Regions from separate parts of the Sporosarcina saromensis genome, predicted to be linked through region 2. Evidence: a T-box and tRNA genes for the amino acid it is inferred to sense, from the RefSeq annotation. Region 2 holds a T-box; the other holds one or more tRNA genes.
What was found. The T-box of region 2 lies ahead of ileS (isoleucine--tRNA ligase). A T-box ahead of a tRNA ligase gene usually reads a tRNA of that ligase, here a tRNA-Ile.
Positions count from the first base shown of each region.

Region 1: it has a tRNA-Ile gene. The T-box ahead of ileS (isoleucine--tRNA ligase) is inferred to sense a tRNA for this amino acid. The anticodon was not compared.

Region 1 covers NZ_CM142738.1:1,910,335-1,919,564, forward strand. Annotated here, with positions in the region: rRNA gene rrf (5S ribosomal RNA) at 158-273, shown strand; tRNA gene ACVHUV_RS09435 (tRNA-Val) at 405-480, shown strand; tRNA gene ACVHUV_RS09440 (tRNA-Thr) at 503-578, shown strand; tRNA gene ACVHUV_RS09445 (tRNA-Lys) at 584-659, shown strand; tRNA gene ACVHUV_RS09450 (tRNA-Leu) at 688-769, shown strand; tRNA gene ACVHUV_RS09455 (tRNA-Gly) at 778-852, shown strand; tRNA gene ACVHUV_RS09460 (tRNA-Leu) at 864-952, shown strand; tRNA gene ACVHUV_RS09465 (tRNA-Arg) at 981-1,057, shown strand; tRNA gene ACVHUV_RS09470 (tRNA-Pro) at 1,071-1,147, shown strand; tRNA gene ACVHUV_RS09475 (tRNA-Ala) at 1,155-1,230, shown strand; tRNA gene ACVHUV_RS09480 (tRNA-Met) at 1,253-1,326, shown strand; tRNA gene ACVHUV_RS09485 (tRNA-Ile) at 1,334-1,410, shown strand; tRNA gene ACVHUV_RS09490 (tRNA-Ser) at 1,430-1,522, shown strand; tRNA gene ACVHUV_RS09495 (tRNA-Met) at 1,723-1,797, shown strand; tRNA gene ACVHUV_RS09500 (tRNA-Asp) at 1,800-1,875, shown strand; tRNA gene ACVHUV_RS09505 (tRNA-Phe) at 1,955-2,030, shown strand; tRNA gene ACVHUV_RS09510 (tRNA-Gly) at 2,037-2,110, shown strand; tRNA gene ACVHUV_RS09515 (tRNA-Ile) at 2,112-2,188, shown strand; tRNA gene ACVHUV_RS09520 (tRNA-Asn) at 2,192-2,266, shown strand; tRNA gene ACVHUV_RS09525 (tRNA-Ser) at 2,276-2,366, shown strand; tRNA gene ACVHUV_RS09530 (tRNA-Glu) at 2,374-2,445, shown strand; gene ACVHUV_RS09535 (TraR/DksA C4-type zinc finger protein) at 3,008-3,742, opposite strand; gene ACVHUV_RS09540 (1,4-dihydroxy-2-naphthoate polyprenyltransferase) at 3,968-4,879, opposite strand; gene ACVHUV_RS09545 (isochorismate synthase) at 5,064-6,449, shown strand; gene menD (2-succinyl-5-enolpyruvyl-6-hydroxy-3-cyclohexene-1-carboxylic-acid synthase) at 6,442-8,154, shown strand; gene menH (2-succinyl-6-hydroxy-2,4-cyclohexadiene-1-carboxylate synthase) at 8,147-8,986, shown strand; gene menB (1,4-dihydroxy-2-naphthoyl-CoA synthase) at 8,988-9,230, shown strand, end outside.
Region 2 covers NZ_CM142738.1:2,184,563-2,195,908, reverse strand. Annotated here, with positions in the region: gene ACVHUV_RS11045 (aspartate carbamoyltransferase catalytic subunit) at 1-745, opposite strand, end outside; gene ACVHUV_RS11040 (solute carrier family 23 protein) at 892-2,190, opposite strand; gene pyrR (bifunctional pyr operon transcriptional regulator/uracil phosphoribosyltransferase PyrR) at 2,215-2,757, opposite strand; gene ACVHUV_RS11030 (RluA family pseudouridine synthase) at 3,583-4,497, opposite strand; gene lspA (signal peptidase II) at 4,497-4,970, opposite strand; gene ileS (isoleucine--tRNA ligase) at 5,133-7,895, opposite strand; T-box leader at 7,979-8,190, opposite strand; gene ACVHUV_RS11015 (DivIVA domain-containing protein) at 8,315-8,821, opposite strand; gene ACVHUV_RS11010 (YlmH family RNA-binding protein) at 8,910-9,686, opposite strand; gene ACVHUV_RS11005 (YggT family protein) at 9,721-10,008, opposite strand; gene ACVHUV_RS11000 (cell division protein SepF) at 10,034-10,492, opposite strand; gene ACVHUV_RS10995 (YggS family pyridoxal phosphate-dependent enzyme) at 10,489-11,184, opposite strand; gene ACVHUV_RS10990 (PRC-barrel domain-containing protein) at 11,257-11,346, opposite strand, start outside.

The sequences.
Region 1 (9,230 bases), 280 kb from region 2:
GAACTTGTGTTTAGCAACAATGTTGGTTTTATTCAGTTTTGAACGAACAAGATTTTCGTTCTATCGAGTTTTTTGAAAATACTTTTATAAAAAAAGTGCTTGTAAAACTCACCAAAGTTGGTATAATTAATATTGTCCTCATTGAACGAGACGAAGGTCTGGTGATGATGGCGAAGAGGTCACACCCGTTCCCATACCGAACACGGAAGTTAAGCTCTTCAGCGCCGATGGTAGTAGGGGGCTTCCCCCTGTGAGAGTAGGACGTCGCCGGGCCTGCAAGATTCATTACATAATGCAACACGCATGGACAACTTCCGTTTAAAGCGGAGTAGCAAGTGGATTGAAGAAACGATTGAGTGAATGAAGCTGACAAAAAAGTGCACAGCTTATCACATTTAAACCATGGAGGATTAGCTCAGCTGGGAGAGCACCTGCCTTACAAGCAGGGGGTCGGCGGTTCGAACCCGTCATCCTCCACCATATTATCTATACATTACACTTAGCCGGTGTAGCTCAACTGGTAGAGCAACTGACTTGTAATCAGTAGGTTGAGGGTTCAAGTCCTTTCGCCGGCACCACTTTTGAGCCATTAGCTCAGTCGGTAGAGCATCTGACTTTTAATCAGAGGGTCGCAGGTTCGAATCCTGCATGGCTCACCATTTATAAATTCTGTTTTGAACCAATTATGCGGGTGTGGTGGAACTGGCAGACACGCTAGACTTAGGATCTAGTGCCGCAAGGCGTGGGGGTTCGACTCCCTTCACCCGCACTTTCAATGCGGAAGTAGTTCAGTGGTAGAATACGACCTTGCCAAGGTCGGGGTCGCGGGTTCGAATCCCGTCTTCCGCTCCATATGAATAATTGCCGGGGTGGCGGAACTGGCAGACGCACAGGACTTAAAATCCTGCGGTAGGTGACTACCGTACCGGTTCGATTCCGGTCCTCGGCACCATTATTTTTAGTCAATGAAACATCGATATGCGCCCGTAGCTCAATTGGATAGAGCGTCTGACTACGGATCAGAAGGTTGTGGATTCGACTTCTGCCGGGCGCGCCATTAAGCTTAACGACGGGAAGTAGCTCAGCTTGGTAGAGCACTTGGTTTGGGACCAAGGGGTCGCAGGTTCGAATCCTGTCTTCCCGACCATCATATTGGGGCCTTAGCTCAGCTGGGAGAGCGCCTGCCTTGCACGCAGGAGGTCAGCGGTTCGATCCCGCTAGGCTCCACCAATATAATATTATTACTTTTCTTGGCGGCGTAGCTCAGCTGGCTAGAGCGTACGGTTCATACCCGTAAGGTCGGGGGTTCGATTCCCTCTGCCGCCATCCTAAAGGACCTTTAGCTCAGTTGGTTAGAGCAGACGGCTCATAACCGTCCGGTCGCAGGTTCGAGTCCTGCAAGGTCCACCACTATTTGAATAGTGAATACGGAGGAATACCCAAGTCTGGCTGAAGGAATCGGTCTTGAAAACCGACAGGGGTGTTAAAGCCCGCGGGGGTTCGAATCCCTCTTCCTCCGCCATAATGTATTAAAACAGTAGTGGTAGGTTTATGAAACACTGATAGCGTAGGATTTAAATTTTCTACAACTAATATTATTGCGGGGTGGAGCAAATCACATCACGCAGAATGTGATTTGTGTAATTTCCTAAAAGGAAATTACAACAAAGTCTCACGAAATACCGAATGCGTAGGCTTTAAAGTTCCTACAACTAATATTATCGCGGGGTGGAGCAGTGGTAGCTCGTCGGGCTCATAACCCGAAGGTCGCAGGTTCAAATCCTGCCCCCGCAACCAAAGGTCCCGTGGTGTAGCGGTTAACATGCCTGCCTGTCACGCAGGAGATCGCCGGTTCGATCCCGGTCGGGACCGCCATTCTTTAGTACTACATAAAGATTTTGATTTTAGAATAGGTTGATCTTGAAAGATAGAAACTTTTTTCTAAGTCACTTGTGGCTCAGTAGCTCAGTCGGTAGAGCAAAGGACTGAAAATCCTTGTGTCGGCGGTTCGATTCCGTCCTGAGCCACCATTATTTGCGGGTGTAGTTTAGTGGTAAAACCTCAGCCTTCCAAGCTGATGATGAGGGTTCGATTCCCTTCACCCGCTCCATGGGCCTATAGCTCAGCTGGTTAGAGCGCACGCCTGATAAGCGTGAGGTCGGTGGTTCGAGTCCACTTAGGCCCACCATATTCCGCAGTAGCTCAGTGGTAGAGCAATCGGCTGTTAACCGATCGGTCGTAGGTTCGAGTCCTACCTGCGGAGCCATATTAACTCGGGGAAGTACTCAAGTGGCTCAAGAGGCGCCCCTGCTAAGGGTGTAGATCGCGAAAGCGGTGCGAGGGTTCGAATCCCTCCTTCTCCGCCATATTGTTGGCCCCTTGGTCAAGCGGTTAAGACACCGCCCTTTCACGGCGGTAACACGGGTTCGAATCCCGTAGGGGTCATAACTAGAAAAAGAACTGCATTCATTTATACGAATGCAGTTCTTTTTATTTTGTTTCTATAATATTTGTTGGGGTGTTTGTACAAATTCAATAAAAATAAATACATGTACGCATATTCATCATGTGTTTTTTCTGTTTTGCACTTTTCTTTCCTTTCCTTTCCTCTACTTTTACACATTTAATTACGATCCCTAACATCGTGCAATTGATCACTTGATGGATATGGATTGGCCTGTTGCTTCTTTAATATGCTGGATGCTTCAATTTCCTCAGCGCTGCATCCGTATAACTTTCGTTACATCGGACGGATGAACAGTTTATAAAGTATTGATTGCTAAAAGCGTATCGTTTACTTGAGCTCTAGTGTATACAAGAGCGTTTCCTTCGTTCAATATGGATGCGATTTTTTTCGTTGTCTGGAGTTGATATGAGGAAGGGAGCGTTGAGTTAGCTATATTTTTAAGGAAAAAACCGTCATGCCCCTTTGAAAAGGAACTGACGGTTTTATTGCTTTTACAGGGTCAATAGTAATAACAGTAGACTTCAACGTTTTATCACCATCTCATCTTTCATTCAAATAGCTATCTTTTTGATGATAAGGGATATTGCCCATGGATGACTCCAACCCTTCATCATCTAACGTTTGTTCGTATTCCTCCGATTTTTCTGATCGCACAAAACCGCGTTTTTCTCCGGTAATATCTGTGCTGACGAATTCCTCCATTTGGTCAGCTGCCCCATCAAGTATTTCATCGTCATATAAAGAATTATAGTCATCATGGTCTCCTATAAAATCTGATGGTGTTTCTGATGTGCCTGATTTGGCGATTTCTTGAAAACTGTCTTCACTGTCTCTCCGTATACCTTCTCTTCGATCTGCAAAGGAATTTGCCTTTGCCATAACCAATAATTCATCTTCAACTGGTCGGTCTTCAGGAATGGATCGCTCAGTTGCATGTTCGTAACAATAGGACGTGTAAGGAATTGCTTCCAAACGCTCGTAGGGGATTTCTGTTTGACACTCTTTACAATACCCATAAGTACCTTCGTTCATCGCTTCTAGAGCGTGCTCAATCTTTTCTAATTCATCCCCCGCATGTACATTAATCGCCATATCCTTTTCCCGTTCATATAATTCGGTTCCCATGTCACCAGGATGATTGTCGTACATGGATAATTCGCCAACATCATTTTGAGAGGATTGTTTAATGTCAGTTTCTTGTTCAGTTTTCGTTAACTGCGTTCGCAATTGCAATAATTCTTCTCGAAGAGACGTTTTTTGGTGATCTGTTAACATGATTAGCACTTCCTTTGAAATTGTTTTCGTAGTATGGTCTGTTTCATGCAAGTTCATAGCTAAGAAATAATGCTAAGTAGTTTTCAATTCCCTATGCTGTAGCGAAACTAAACATTTATCGATAACTTCGTCAGATTTAAACGAAAAAACCGCATGGCGCAAAGTATAACAAACTTTGACATCATGCGGTTTCGTATGTGTTTTATTGACATAAATGATGGGTGTTTAGACCAAATGTCCAATCAGGATACCAATTCCGAGCAGTAGACCGAATATCGTATTGGTCACTGCTGTATGCTTCATCGCAGGCATTACCTCCAATGGGAGAAGATGTGCATGGAAGATTGTAATAGCTTTAATCGGTTTAGGAATACTGATTAGAACAAGTAATGCCCATGGTGTCAATTGACCAAGAATAACAAGACCTATCACCCATAAATAGCTGATGCAGAAAAACGTCGCAAGTATTTTAATGGCAGCGGGTCTGTCGACGAGAATGGCAAGTGTTTTTCTGCCTCCGATTTTATCTCCTTCAAGATCCCGAATGTTATTCGCTAACATGATTGCTGCAACGAGCAACATGCTTGGAATTGAAATAAGTATGGCTAGTGCGGTTACTGTACCGGTTTGAATATAAAAGGCAATTAATATGAGCAGCATCCCCATGACGACACCTGAAACAAGTTCGCCAAATGGTGTATAGGCGATTGGGTAAGGTCCACCTGTATATAAGTATCCGATCAGCATGGACACAAGCCCTACAAGTGCTAATCCCCAAGAGGTTTGGGAACAGATATATACACCAATCAACATTGAAACAGCGTAAAGTGCCAAGGCGATGGCTAAAACAGTTTGAGCTTTAATGCCATTTCGGACAATCGTTCCACCGATACCTACAGAATGCTCTGTGTCCAGACCTCTTTTGAAGTCATAATATTCATTGAACATATTAGTTGCCATTTGTATGAATAAGCTTGCGATAAGCATAGCCAAAAATAATGGGAAATGTAGGTCGCCGTATGTGAGTGCGATCATTGTCCCTAAAAAGACGGGGGCGAATGCTGCTGTTAACGTATGGGGTCTTGTCAATTGCCACCAAATTCGCCAACCGGTGTCTGCTTTAATAGTATGTTGCAATTTCCTCTCTCCTATTCTAAGGTTTCCGTTATTCATTGTACTCTAAATCGACGAAAAGAGGTATCCTTCTTTGCATTATATATGCGTGTTCTTATGATTTTCGGTATAATGTAAGTAAGATGTAAATAAAACAACTTATATGGTGAACGGAATTTTAATTGATTACACTGAAGGAGAGAAAATGATGAGCTACAAAATAACGGATGTCAGCAGCACGAAACAAGTGCCACTGTCTCCTCATACCCAGTTTTTCACTGAGACAGTGGAGGTTGGTAGGATTTCTCCTTTATCATTTTTCGAAGCAGGTGCATCGCACTATAAGAACGAGCGGTTCTATTGGCAAAATGCTGATAAGACGATGACGCTTGTCGGTGTAGGGCATGCCTATACAATTGTCAGTGAACAGCAGGACAAGCGTTATGAGGAGATCGCAAGTAAGTGGAAGCAGTTGTGTGCACTGTTAGTAAAAGAAGATAAAGATATCGAGCCAGTTCTGTTTGGTGGTTTTTCATACGATGAACGGAACAGACAGCCGTCAGAATGGGATGCCTTCCCATCTGCTTATTTTATTGTTCCGGCCTTTCAATTAAAGATTGAACATGGGAAGACGTACATTTCGATTAACATAGTGACAGATCAAAAAGATGTTTTATCATCTTTTGATGAACTACGTGAAGAACGGGATAGACTTATTCATACTGCACAAGTGGAGGAGCTTTCATTCACAGATACAAATCAAGTCATTGCAACAAAAGAGCGTGGCAAAGAAGCGTATTTAAAAGCTGTTGAAAATGTGACTGGAAAAATTCGACTCGGAAAAGCGGACAAAGTTGTCATTGCACGAGCAATTGAACTTGAATTTGAACAAGAGGTATCTGTTGCACGTACATTGCAATCCATTACAAATGAACAGCAAGAAAGTTATCATTTTGGACTTCAACAAGGAAAGTCCTTATTTTTTGGTGCTACACCTGAACGCTTAATTGAGGTGAAAAATGGAGAAGCCTATTCTGCTTGTGTCGCTGGATCGATTCGTAGGGGAAAAACTGCTCAAGAAGACCGAGAATTAGGTGAGCGATTGTTAGGCGATCCGAAAAATCGCGAAGAGCATCAACATGTAGTGAGTATGATATCTGATGTATTTGAGGCGTATTGTGAAGATGTGTGCGTTCCGAAAGTGCCGAAGTTAATGAAAATCCGGGATATCCAGCATTTGCACACACCTGTTCAAGGCACAATTAAGCAGAAGAGTGACATTTTCTCATTTGTACAAGCATTGCACCCGACCCCTGCATTGGGTGGTGTCCCGACGACGGTTGCTCTTGACATGATCCGGAACGAGGAAGGATTAGATCGTGGTTATTATGCAGCGCCAATTGGTTGGACTGATACGGCAGGGAATGGTGAGTTTGCTGTCGGCATACGATCTGCATTGTTGGATGGAAACAAAGCATATTTATACGCAGGTGGAGGAATTGTGGCCGATTCTGTTGCTGAAGAAGAATATGAAGAAACTTGGGTCAAGTTTAGACCGGTGTTAAGGGCGCTTGGAGGAAAGTTGAATGGATGAACGAAAAGTGTTAACCAACCATGTATTACGATTAACGCAGACTTTGATGCAAGCTGGAGTGAAATCGGTCGTCATTAGTCCAGGATCTCGATCAACACCGCTCGCTTATGCATTTGCAGCGAATGAACACATACAAACTTTCATGCAAGTCGATGAACGATCTGCTGGTTATTTTGCACTTGGCTTAGCAAAGGCGACAGGCAATCCTGTCGTCCTTTTGTGTACGTCTGGAACCGCAGCCTCCAATTATCATCCTGCAGTGACAGAAGCGTATTATGCACGCATACCTTTAATTGTCATGACTGCCGATCGACCACATGAACTAAGAGGTGTAGGGGCCCCTCAAGCAATCGACCAATTGAATATGTATGGCAAGCATGTAAAATTCAGTGTGGATTTACCGTTGGCTGAGGATAATGATGAATTGGATACTTTTCTTGAACGGCATACGCAACGGGCAGTTGCTATCGCAATGACACAGCCAACCGGACCGATTCATTTAAACATCCCTTTACGTGAACCATTACTGATCGATTTTGATAGACCTGCACCACCGATAACGTTTATGGAACGTATTGTAGGAGAGAATGAACTTTCTTTGCCAATGAAGGGACAGCTAAATAATCTTATTGCTAATGCAAAAAAAGGTTTGCTTATTGTAGGTGAAATGCCGATTAATTTTGATAAAAAAGCATTTTGGCATTTTGCTAAATCCCTGCAATGGCCGGTACTATGTGATCCATTATCCAATTTACGTTCAGAGGTTCCGACAGATTGTCTTCATCTGTGCATAGCCCATTATGATGCATTGCTAAAGAGTGAGCATTTTGCAGATATCGCAGTGCCTGATACGGTTATTCGTTTTGGCCCACAACCGGTGTCCAAACCATTGTCTCTGTTTTTAAAGAAAACAAAGCCTACAGTTTATGTCGTGTTTGATGAGTCTCCTGAGTTCCATGATTCGCTAGGTGTAGTTACGCACCATGTACAAGCATCACCACATGCTTTTTTTACAGCTGTTGATCAACTTCAGCGTACGGAATATGCAAAGTTATGGGCGACCGCTAATCAAGAAGCCGAACAATGTACACGTCATTATGAAGGGACGTTAGGCGACGAAGGAATCATTGTGAAATGTTTACTAGATAATCTTCCTACTGGCAGTGACTTAATAAGCAGCAGTAGTATGCCAATCCGAGACCTCGATACGTTTTTCTGTGCAACAGATAAGGAACTCATGCTTTTTGCCAATCGGGGAGCAAACGGGATTGATGGAGTTGTGTCAACTGCTCTTGGCATCGAACGTGCTCGTAAAAGACCTACATTTTTGCTTATTGGAGACTTAGCATTTCTCCATGACGTTAATGGCCTAATTGTGTCGCGTTTTCACGAAACGAGTATAACGATAGTGATCTTAAACAACGATGGTGGTGGTATTTTCTCTTATTTACCACAAGCATCTGAGCCAAATCACTTCGAGGAGTTATTTGGGACACCGACCGGCTTGACGTTTGAACATATTGGTGCAATGTATGATGCACAGTATGCGTCCGTTCACACAAAAGAAGAGTTTGTGCAGGAAATACAGAAGGACAAAGTTAAACCTATCCGCATCATCGAAGTATTTACAAGTAGACCTGTAAACGTACAAAATCACCGTGCTTATTGGGCTGATGTGGTTGAAAGGGTGAAGACGATTGGTTGAATTGACAATTACTGTTCGTGAATTACCGATTCACGTTGTCATGAACGGAGATGCACAATTACCGACAATCGTCTTTCTACATGGGTTTACAGGTTCAACAACGACTTGGCGAGAAGTTCTTGAACATGTTGGAAGTGAGTTCAGAACAATTGCTGTCGATTTGACTGGACATGGCAAGACAGGTGTACCTGAAGTTCCTGCCCGGTATGCAATGGAAGAGCAGATTGCTGATTTACATATGTTGTTTCAAAAGCTGTCCTTGCAATCCTTCGTGTTAGTCGGTTATTCGATGGGTGGCCGCATTGCGCTTGCCTATACAATTCAATACCCGGAACAAATCCAAGCACTTGTGTTAGAGAGTGCTTCACCAGGGTTAGCTACAGAAGAAGCACGAATTGCAAGACGCCAAGCAGATGAAAAGTTAGCGTGTAGGATTGAAGCTGAAGGTGTTCGTCCTTTTGTCGATAATTGGGAAAACATCCCGTTGTTTCAATCCCAAAAAAAGTTACCAGAAGAGAAACGTATCCAAATTAGAAACGAGCGGTTACAACAAAGCGGCCAAGGCTTAGCAAACAGCTTGCGTGGAATTGGGACAGGTAGTCAACCATCGTATTGGGGATTAATTGGTAATTTAAGGGAAAACGTATTGTTGATTACTGGAGAGTTAGATGAGAAATTTGTCACTATTGCCCGGGAAATGAATGAAATTGCATCGTTGTGGAAACATACGATCGTACCTGGAGCAGGCCATGCAATTCACGTGGAAAAACCGTCATTGTTTGCTACAATGGTAAAGGAATTTATTTTAGCTATACAAAAGGAGGAGCACTAGTATGACACGTCAATGGGAAACTATCCGTACATATGAGGATATTAAATACGAAAAGTACAATGGAATTGGTAAAGTGACGATTAATCGTCCAGAAGTGCGTAATGCTTTTAGACCGAAAACGGTTATGGAGCTAATTGATGCATTTTCACGGGCGCGTGATGATGAAAGTATCGGTGTTATCATTCTAACTGGCGAAGGGGAAAAAGCCTTCTGTTCTGGTGGAGACCAATCTGTACGCGGACAT
Region 2 (11,346 bases):
CAGGATGCATAATGATTGCACGCTCTTTCATCATTCTTTCCCGTTCTACTGTGAGCCCGAATTGACGATGATATTCTTCTTTTGAAAAACTCGTTCCTTCTTCATGACGTTCGTGTTGCACCCTCAACAACATGACAACATCACTTTGCTCAAGCACGTCATCCCATTGATCCGTAGCGTCAACGTCGCCTGCCCATTCTTTCGGACAGAGGAATGTCACATTCGCACCTAGCCTTGTTAATGCATCTGCATTAGACTTTGCGACTCGACTATGAGAAATGTCCCCTGCGATTAACACGTTCAACCCTTTAAAGCTTCCAAATTCCTCTTGGATCGTAAACAGATCCAGTAACGATTGTGTTGGATGTTGGCCTGATCCATCCCCTGCATTGACGATGGCAACTTTTGTCTTCCCTTTAAGTTGATCATAGTATTTTTCTTCTGAATGTCGTATGACCACTGCGTCGAGTCCAATTTCTTCTAACGTTCGTACCGTATCGTATAGCGTTTCGCCTTTTAAAGCACTTGAAAATCCTGCTTCAAAAGGAATCACCTCAAGTCCAAGTTTTCGTTCTGCAACTTCAAAACTTGTCTTTGTACGTGTACTTGGTTCAAAAAACAAGTTGCTTACCATATAGTTACCCGGCAATTCACGCACCCCTAGGTGTTTGAATGTCTTTGCCCGTTCCAATAGACTATAGATTTCTTCAACTGATAAATCGCTCATCGCTACCAAATGGTTCATTCCGATGTCCCCTTCCTTGTAAAAAAAGAGCCTTTCCATGTACCGGAAAGGCTCGATGTGCATGACTGAACAATCGTCATCCATTGGAATGACAGTTCATCAACCGAACCTTTCCTTGTCTCACAGGACAATATTAAAAGGTCTATCTATTCTGTTGCTTCTTCTGCTAATGTTTCGTTTTTTCTACCTGGTAATAGGAGATTAAGCAAGACACCTACGATTGCCGCGAGTGCCATTCCACCTACTTGGAATGTTTCACTTACGTGAATGGAAGCTCCACCGATTCCAATCACGAGGATGACCGAGCAGATGACTAAATTTCGTTGTTCCCCAAAGTCCACTTTGTGATCGACGAGCATCCGTAGTCCTGAAGAAGCGATGATTCCAAAAAGCAGGATTGAGATGCCACCAAGTACTGCTTGAGGAATCGTTGATATAAGTGCCATCAACTTACCAACAAAAGAGAACCCGATTGCAAACACTGCTGCACCGATGATGACATAGACACTATACACACGTGTTATCGCCATGACACCAATATTTTCTCCGTAAGTCGTTTTAGGCGGTCCGCCAAGGAAACCACTTAGCAATGTTCCAAGCCCGTCACCGAGGAGGGAACGATTTAAACCAGGATCTTTAATCAAGTCCTTTTCCACTACCCGTCCTAATACTAGCTGGTGACCGATATGCTCTGAAATCGTGACGATAGATATCGGTACCATAATTGCAAGGAGTGTTGGTGTAATGACAAAGTCATAGTGGATTCCTGGTACTAAAAACGCGGGAATTTCAATCCAATCCGCTTTTACAACTGCTGTAAAGTCTACAATCCCTACTGCAGCTGAGTAGATGTAGCCTACAATGATACCGATGAGGACCGGCATCAAACTAACAACTCCTCTAAAAAACATGAGGCAGATGATTGCTGCAGCTAATGTGACAATCGCAGCCGAGAAGTGAAGGAGGTTATACACAGGTTCAGGGTTCCCTTCCACTTTAATCGTACTTGCCATCTGTACAGCAATCGGTGCCACTGCGAGACCGATTACCATGATGACAGGTCCAACTACGACTGGTGGTAATACTTTCATAATCCAATCTGAGCCCGTTGTCCAAATGAGCAGGGAGACGAGGGCGTAGACTAAGGCAACGAACATGCTGCCAATCATTGCACTTCCTATGCCTCCGGTGTCAGTCGCAGCTAGTATTGGTGCAATGAACGCGAAAGATGATCCTAAATAGGCTGGAACTTTAAATCGTGTTACAACAACAAAGATGAGTGTTGCGAGACCACTTGTCAGTAATGCGATTGCTGGGCTTAACCCGACTAACTGCGGAACTAATATTGTCGCGCCGAACATGGCAAACATATGCTGGAGGCTTAAGGCCAGCCATTTCCCTACTGGCGGCTTATCTTGTATATCTAATACCTTGTTGTCATTCATATGGTTGCCTCCGAAAAATTGATATTATTTAGTATGAATCGTTACGCCGTCTTTTCCATCTTCTTCACTGACACTAACAACTACACGTTCTTCACTTGAAGTAGGGATATTCTTTCCAACAAAGTCAGGTCTGATCGGCAGTTCACGGTGACCACGGTCGACTAACACAGCGAGTTGAATTGCCGCCGGTCTGCCTAAATCAATCACCGCATCCATTGCCGCACGCACCGTACGTCCTGTGTAGAGTACATCATCGACAAGGATGACTTTCTTTTCCGTTACATCATGTTGGATGTCAACTTGTTGGACAAGAGGCTCCTGATTGTGATGTTTCATCTGTAAATCATCGCGATATAAAGTGATATCTAATTCCCCGGTAAGAATTGCTTTTCCTTCAATTTGCGCGATTTTGTCTGCTAGGCGTTTTGCGAGGATCGCGCCTCTCGTCTTAATGCCTACTAAAATACATTGATCGATTCCCTTATTCTTCTCAATGATTTCATGGGCTATTCTCGTCACTGCACGAGTAATCGCTTGTTCGTCAAGGATTATCGCTTTTTCCGTCATGTCTTCCCCTCCATTATTTTCTGGTATCAGGTATACAGGATTTCTGCTTTTGCATCTGAGGTCTGCAGGATGCAGATCATGCAGTCGTTGCCACACGATGTGGCGAACTTAGACTGCGTTCCTCTACTGTGCAAGCGCCCTTCACTTTTGCATCGGCTAGCTCCGGGCGCTAGATGCTCGGATCATTAGCCAGCCCTGCTGCACGGCAAAGTGCGCCGTTTCGCATGTCCGTCTTATGCCTGAGGTCTGCAAGATGCAGATCATGCAGTCGTTGCCACACGACGTGGCGAACTTAGACTGCGCTCCTCTACTGAGCAAGCGCCCTCCGCTTTTGCATCGGCTAGCTCCGGGCGCTAGATGCTCGGGATCATAAGCCAGCCCTGCTGCACGGCAAAGTGCGCCGTTTCGCATGTCTGTCTTATGCCTGAGGTCTGCAGGATGCAGATCATGCAGTCGTTGCCACACGAGGTGGCGAACTTAGACTGCGTTCCTCTACTGAGCAAGCGCCCTTCGCTTTTGCATCGGCTAGCTCCGGGCGCTAGATGCTCGGGGTCATAAGCCAGCCCTGCTGCACGGCAAAGTGCGCCGTTTCGCATGTCTGTCTTATGCCTGTCGCATCTGGACAAGCGCCCTTCGCTTTTGCATAAAAAAAACCTCCTGCCGGAATGGCGGGAGGTTTATGTGCAGAAAAAAGCATACAATGGATAGACGTATAGCCAGGTATCCAATCGTACTTCCGTGCAACCTTCCCAGCCTCTCTGGACTGTCTTTAAAGGTATCGCTATTCAATTTCTGTTATTAGTATAGTGGGCAGTTTGAACTTTGTCAACGCTTTTCATTTTGCAATTGCGTAAGGAGTGTTTGAAAATCCTCAGGCAATGGTTGTGTGAATTCATAGTACTGCCCATTACGCGGATGCTCAAATCCGATTGTTCCTGCATGTAACGCTTGTCCATTAAATTCTATCGTCTTCTTAGGACCGTATTTTGGATCACCCGCTAATGGATAACCAATATATTTCATATGCACACGAATTTGGTGTGTTCTACCTGTTTCCAACTTACATTCTACAAGTGTAAAATTACCAAATCGCTCAAGCACTTTGAAGTGGGTTACGGCATGTTTCCCATTATCGACGATTGTCATACTTTGTCGGTCTTTTACATCCCGACCAATCGGCGCATCTATCGTTCCTTGATCATGTGGAATATGACCGTGGACAAGCGCTGTATAGACACGCGTCACTGTTTTGTTAACCAATTGGTTGACGAGTGACACATGTGCAAGATCATTTTTCGCTACCATTAACAAACCTGACGTATCTTTATCAATACGATGAACGATTCCTGGACGCATGACACCATTTATGCCCGAAAGGTCTTTCACTTGATACATGAGTCCATTTACAAGTGTCCCGGTAACATGCCCTGGCGCAGGATGGACAACCATTCCACGTGGTTTATTCACGACGAGAACATCCTCATCCTCATAGACAATATCCAAGGAGAGGTCTTCTGCCACGATATCTAGCTCTTCCGCTTCAGGTTCGATAATTACGATATGATCGCCTATTTTTACTTTGTAATTTTGTTTTACTGTATGTTCATTCACTAACACAGCACCATCTTTTACCCATTGCTGTATTTGGGTGCGTGACCACTCCGGATTAACTGTCGATAATACTTTGTCAATCCGTCCATTTCCGTTTTCCTCTGTAATTACAACTTCAATTGGTTCCATTATGCCACCTTTTTCTTCTTTTTTTCATCTACAAACACATGAATAATCATTAAAACGACACCAATTGTTAACGCAGCATCCGCTACATTGAAAATCGGGAAATCGTAGTTGATGACGGGAATGAGTACATCCACGAAATCGACGACTTCCTTCCTCCATAACCGATCGATGAAGTTACCAACTGCCCCACCTAACAGAAGCATGAGACTACTGCTGAGTAAAGGAGAGCCTTTCGCTTCTTTGTGAAAGAAATAGATGATACCGGCAACTACTACAACCGTTACAATGTAAAATAACCACATTTGACCTTCCAACATCCCCCATGCCGCTCCTTTATTGCGATGAGAAAGGAGCCCAACATACGGTTCAACAATCGATATTTTTTCACCTAAGTTCATATTTTGTACGACCAGCCATTTTGTCCATTGATCAATTAGAATAATGACAATCGCGATTCCATAATAGATTAACACTCCAAAAACCCCCGTCCGCCAGTTTCTGTTCCATTTTACCACAAATAGAGTCACATGATGAAATTGCGACTACCTGGTCAGCTCGCTATCAAGGTAACAACAAAAAAGGCTGTTGTACCAATGGCATTAAGCCATGGTTACATACAGCCTTACCTTAATTGATTAGGAATAATATTCTTTTACAACGTTTGCACAGCGAGTACAAAGTGTTGGATGATCTGCATCATCATTCACAGTTTCTGAAATTGTCCAGCAACGTTCACATTTCTCTCCATCTGCTTTCTCAACAAGAACGGTCGCCGCATCCAGTTTTAACGCATCAGCAGCAATATCACTTGCTTCTACTTCAACAAACTTTGAAACGATGAAGAACTGTGCATAGTCGATATCTGTTGCCTTTAAGACGTCTGCGTATTTCTCTGGCAATGCAAGTGTCACTTTCGCTTCAAGCGATTTTCCGATTACTTTTGCATTCCGTGCTTCCTCTAGCGCTTTCAACACATCGTCACGGACTACCATTAAGACGTTGAAGCGTTCACGGAGCGCACTCGCCACTTCCCCGTATTCAATTGCTTCAGGCATATCTGTCAATTGAACACTTTCTTCTTCCACATCGGCTAAATAAGACCATAATTCATCTGTCGTATGTGGGATGATTGGTGTTAACAACTTCAGGAGTGCAAGTAACGCATCATACATAACCGTTTGCATTGCACGACGGTGAGGATGGTCTGCCCCTTCAATATACACAACATCTTTTGCGATATCTAAGTAGAATGAGCTGAGCTCTCCCGTACAGAAATTGTTCACGGCATGATAAACACCTGCAAACTCATAGTTTTCATAAGCTGCTAGGACATCTTTAATCATATCCTGAAGCTTCACATACACATATTGGTCAATCGGACGCATTTGTTCAAATGCCACGCGGTCCTTCGATGGTGAGAAATCAGCGACGTTTCCGTGTAGGAAGCGCAGTGTATTTCTAATTTTACGGTATACTTCTGAAACTTGTTTAAAGTTCGAGTCTGACACTCGTACATCTGCCGTATAATCGACGGATGATACCCATAGACGAAGAATGTCTGCACCGAGTTGGTTCATCACTTTCGCTGGAACAATTGTATTTCCAAGTGATTTACTCATTTTACGACCTTCTCCATCTAACGTGAAGCCATGGCTTAACAAGCCTTTGTATGGCGCAATTCCATTAATGGCAACGCTCGTTGTCAAGGAAGAGTTAAACCAACCACGGTATTGGTCAGATCCTTCTAGATAGAGATCAGCAGGATAGACAAGATCTTCTCTTTCTTCTAACACGCCCTGGTGGGTAGATCCAGAATCGAACCACACGTCCATGATGTCCGTCTCTTTCGTGAAGAGACCATTCGGACTACCACTATGTGTGAAGCCTTCTGGTAACAAATCTTTTGCATCTTTTTCAAACCAGATGTTCGATCCATGTTCACGGAACAGTTTAGAGACATGGGCAATCGTTTCATCTGTAATAATTTCTTCGCCGTTTTCAGCGTAGAATACAGGAATTGGAACACCCCAAACACGTTGACGGGAAATACACCAATCACCACGATCACGGACCATGTTATAGAGGCGCGTTTCACCCCAAGCTGGCGTGAACTTCGTATTGCGAATCGCCTCAAGCAATTCATCACGGAATGATTGAATGGAAGCAAACCATTGCGCTGTTGCCCGGTAAATGACCGGTTTCTTTGTACGCCAATCATGCGGATAGGAGTGAGTAATGAAAGATAGCTTCAATAACGCTCCGACTTCTTCCAACTTTTTCGTCACTTCTTTGTTTGCATCTTCATAGAACAATCCTTCAAAACCAGGTGCTTCGTCTGTCATGACACCACGGTCGTTCACAGGAGATAAAGCGTCAATCCCATATTGTTTTGACACATAGAAGTCGTCTTCACCATGACCCGGTGCTGTATGGACACATCCTGTACCCGCTTCAGCTGTCACGTGTTCACCTAACATAACAAGTGAATCGCGGTCATACAATGGATGTTTCGCAACGACGCGATCTAGCTCAGAACCTTTTAATTCACTGACAACTTCATATGATTCCCAACCGATTTCTTTTGCAACAAATTCGACGAGGTCTTTTGCTAATAAAAACTTGTTTCCTTCCACTTCAACAATTACATATTGGAAATCAGGGTGGACAGAAATACCAAGGTTCGCAGGAATCGTCCATGGTGTTGTCGTCCAAATGATAATCCGCACATCTTCCGCAACGACGCCGCGACCATCCTGAACTGGAAATGCTACATAAATGGAAGGTGATTTCTTATCCTTGTATTCAATTTCCGCTTCTGCAAGAGCAGATTCACTGGAAGGAGACCAATAAACCGGCTTCAATCCTTTATAGATGTATCCTTTTTTCGCCATTTCACCAAACACTTCAATTTGTCGTGCTTCAAATGCTGGTTTTAATGTGATATATGGATTTTCCCAATCTCCACGCACACCAATCCGTTTGAATTGTGTACGTTGGTTATCGATCTGACTGTAAGCATATTCCTCACACATTTTCCGGAACTCTGCAACTGATAGTTCTTTACGGTTTACCCCTTTGTTTACTAACGCTTGCTCAATCGGTAAACCGTGAGTGTCCCAACCTGGAACGTATGGCGCATGGTAGCCTGACATCGACTTATGACGGACAATCATATCCTTCAATACTTTGTTTAAAGCGTGCCCCATGTGAAGATCACCGTTTGCATACGGAGGACCATCGTGAAGCACGAAAAATGGACGACCTTTCGTTCGCTCCTGGACTTTTGTATAAATGTCCATTTCTTCCCACTTCGCTTGCATATCCGGTTCTTTGTTCGGTAGGTTTCCACGCATCGAGAAATCCGTTTTAGGCATTAATAATGTGTCTTTGTAATCCATCCATGTTTCCTCCTTCATGTCTTGGCAAAAATACGAATCGTTGTTTCACGTGCATCGAAGAAAACAAAAAATCCCCATCCCAATAAAGGGACGAGGACTTCTGCTCGCGTTACCACCCTAGTTGCAGCACAGTTGTGCTACCTCTCAGAACACCATAACGGGGTGTTTCCGGGATTGCTTTTCTTCAATCCGGCTCTAGAGTGATTTTCGTCTTCGATGCATCGACCAGGCTTTCACCATCCCCGGCTCGCTTTAACAAGTTATCGAAAAGTACTCTCTCTATCATTGCCTGTCTTTACATATATGGTACTCATTATATGCGTGCTTGAAAAGAAATGTCAAGCACGTATACGAACAACAATTTGTTCATTATAACAGTTGCCTTAATAGACAATCACCGATTGCAATTTAGTCTTTTATCACTCTTCATCTGCTGCAGTTTCCAACAGCTCAGATTCAGGTTCATATTCCATCAATTTGTCCCAGTCGTCCATTTTGATCATGTCCAGTTGCGCTTCAACTAACATTCTGAAACGGTTGCGGAAAACTTTGGATTGCTTCTTCAAATCTTCAATATCGATCGCAATTTTCCGCGCACGAGACAATGCTTCATTGACAATACGATCAGCGTTCTTTTCAGCTTCTTTAATAATTAACTTTGACTCTTGAAGTGAATTCCGGCGAACGTCTTCTGCAGCTTCTTGTGCAATCAATATGGATTTCTGTAGTGTCCCCTCAATTGTATTGAAATGGGAAATCTGTTCTTTCGTTTCTTTTAGGTTGTTTTTCAGTACTTTATTTTCTTCTAAGACATTTTCGTAGTCTTTCATGATTTGTTCTAAAAACTCATTTACTTCATCTTCATCATAACCGCGAAAGCCACGGCTGAATTCTTTGTTATGTATATCGAGTGGTGACAAAGCCATTCGTACGTTCTCCCCTTTCAATTGCTATAGTTCCATTATACATATCCTGTTTAGATAAAACAGCAGTTTTTAACCACTTTCAGAAAAATCATTCTAACTTACCAATAAGCAGACGAATTTTATCTTTTTTCGTACGACCTTCAATAGACAACACTTTAAATCGCCCAAAGCCCCTTACTGAAAGGCTGTCCAATTCGTTCAACTCAAATGCTTGCGTGCTTCGGATGACATGATTCACTTTCACTTTATCACCTTGAATAAGTGCTACCGCTTTTTGTCGCGGACTCTTAATAAGTGACGCGACAACTGTATCTAAACGCAATGAACTGATGATATGGAGTTCTTCCTTCCACTCTTCATTCATTTCAAGTAATGGTACAGCATCTTCCAGTAGTTCAAGTCGAATTTTTGATTTTCCGATAGCTGTAAAGTTTGCCTTCATATAGTCTTTCATTTCAGATGCAACTGCCATTTGGACTTGGTCTTCGTGCAATCGAATATCCCCAAATTTAGATCGATCAATGCCAAGTGACATGAGTGATCCTAAAATATCCCGATGTTCTAATTGCATAAACTTAGCAGGGTACTTCACTTGAAAAACGACAATTTGAAAATCATCTTCCGTTGGGACAAAATAATCCGGATAGATTAATACCCGTTTACGTTCCGCACTTGCGAAAGTTCCAAAGCCTTCAACTGACAATCCGGCACCTTTTACAACCGATTCCACGATAAACTGCTGTCTCGGATCAAGAAAGCCCGTAAGTTTAGGCGAATATGTATCTTCCACTTCACGTGTCCATCCGATTACGGTTTCAATGAAAGGCTGCTCGTCTTTTCTGAAATGTTGTATAATTGCATCCATCGTTTACGACTCCTTGTTCCGTATAGAAAAAACCTCACACTAGTGAGGCAATGATTACGTATACTTGACGGACTCCCGCACGAATCAAATAGTTGAGTACGAAAATCGCAACGATCGGTGAAATATCAATCATACCAATCGGTGGAATAAATTTACGGAAAAACCCTAAGTATGGTTCTGTTATTTTCCCAAGAAACCTTCCAAAAGTCGTTTCCCGCGTTGAAGGTACCCATGACATCAAAATATAAATGATGAGGAGTATGGAGTAGATATCAATTACATTCATAATCACATTAAAGAACATTGCTAAAAAAAGTTGCATATTTATTATTACACCTCATCCGATTCTATCGTTCAAAAAAATCCGAAATGGACCCTGCCACTTCTACGTTCTCCGGTACGCATAAGAAAATATCCGTACCGACGCGTTGAATATCGCCGCCGAGCGCATAAACAGTTCCACTTAAGAAATCTACTATGCGAATTCCTTGGTCACGCTCTATTCTTTGCAAGTTGACGACTACTGCACGCTTGTTTTTCAGGTGTTCTGAAATATCTTGTGCTTCAGCGTATACACGCGGTTCAAACAACACAACTTTTGAAGATTTTTGCAGACTTTGCAAACTTACAACCGTTCCAGGTTGTTGCGTTTCCGTCGACTGTTGCTTTCTTGCAGGTGTCCTCTTCGGCTGTTGAGGGACAGGCTGCTGCAATTGCTGTTGTTGCTCTCGCACCGGTTGTTCTTGTTCATACGCTTCTTCTTCATCTAAATAAAACCACTTTTCGAATCTTCTTTTAATGCTCATTGTTCTCCCTCACTCTCCGTTCCGACTAATGCGGTACCGATTCTAACATGAGTTGCACCTTCTTCAATCGCTATGGCAAAATCATTGGACATACCCATTGACAACTGTGTACACGGAGCATGTTCCATATTGGCAGCTGCCATTTCATCTCGCAATTGACGAAGCGAACTAAATACAGATTTTAGAACATCCTGATCTTCTGTAAAAGGAGCCATTGTCATTAACCCGATCACTCGGATTTTATCAAAAGTAGCAAGTTGTTGTAAAAAAGCCCGCAGTTCATCTGGAGAGACACCTGACTTTGACTGTTCACCCGAAACATTTACTTGAACAAAACAGTCGATCGGTGCACTTGCTCGTTTCTGAATTTCTTTTGCTAAACTGATTCTGTCCAATGAGTGAAGGCAATGAATATCATGAATGACTTCTTTCACTTTTCTACTTTGGACATTGCCGATATAGTGCCAACAAACAGCTGAGGATTGGATATCCTGACGTTTTGCCAGCAAGCCTTCTGGGCGATTTTCTCCAACATGTAAAATCCCTAAATCAATCACTTCTTTTGTTCTTTCAGTAGAAACTTGCTTTGTAACAGCAATGACAGTAATATCTTCCCGGTTTCTTCCCGAGCGTTCACATGCTGCTTGAATCTCTCTTTCAATATGTTGGATGCGCTCTTGAAGTTTTCCCATTTGCAATCACTACTTTTCTGCTTACTTTGCTTTATTGTACCAAGTGAGTGCATACTTATCAATGATAAGCCACTAATTATCAAGCTTTTTACCTACTAAAATGATATCTTTTCCAATCGTTACAACATCATTATACTTAATTTGTTTATAATCTTTCATTTT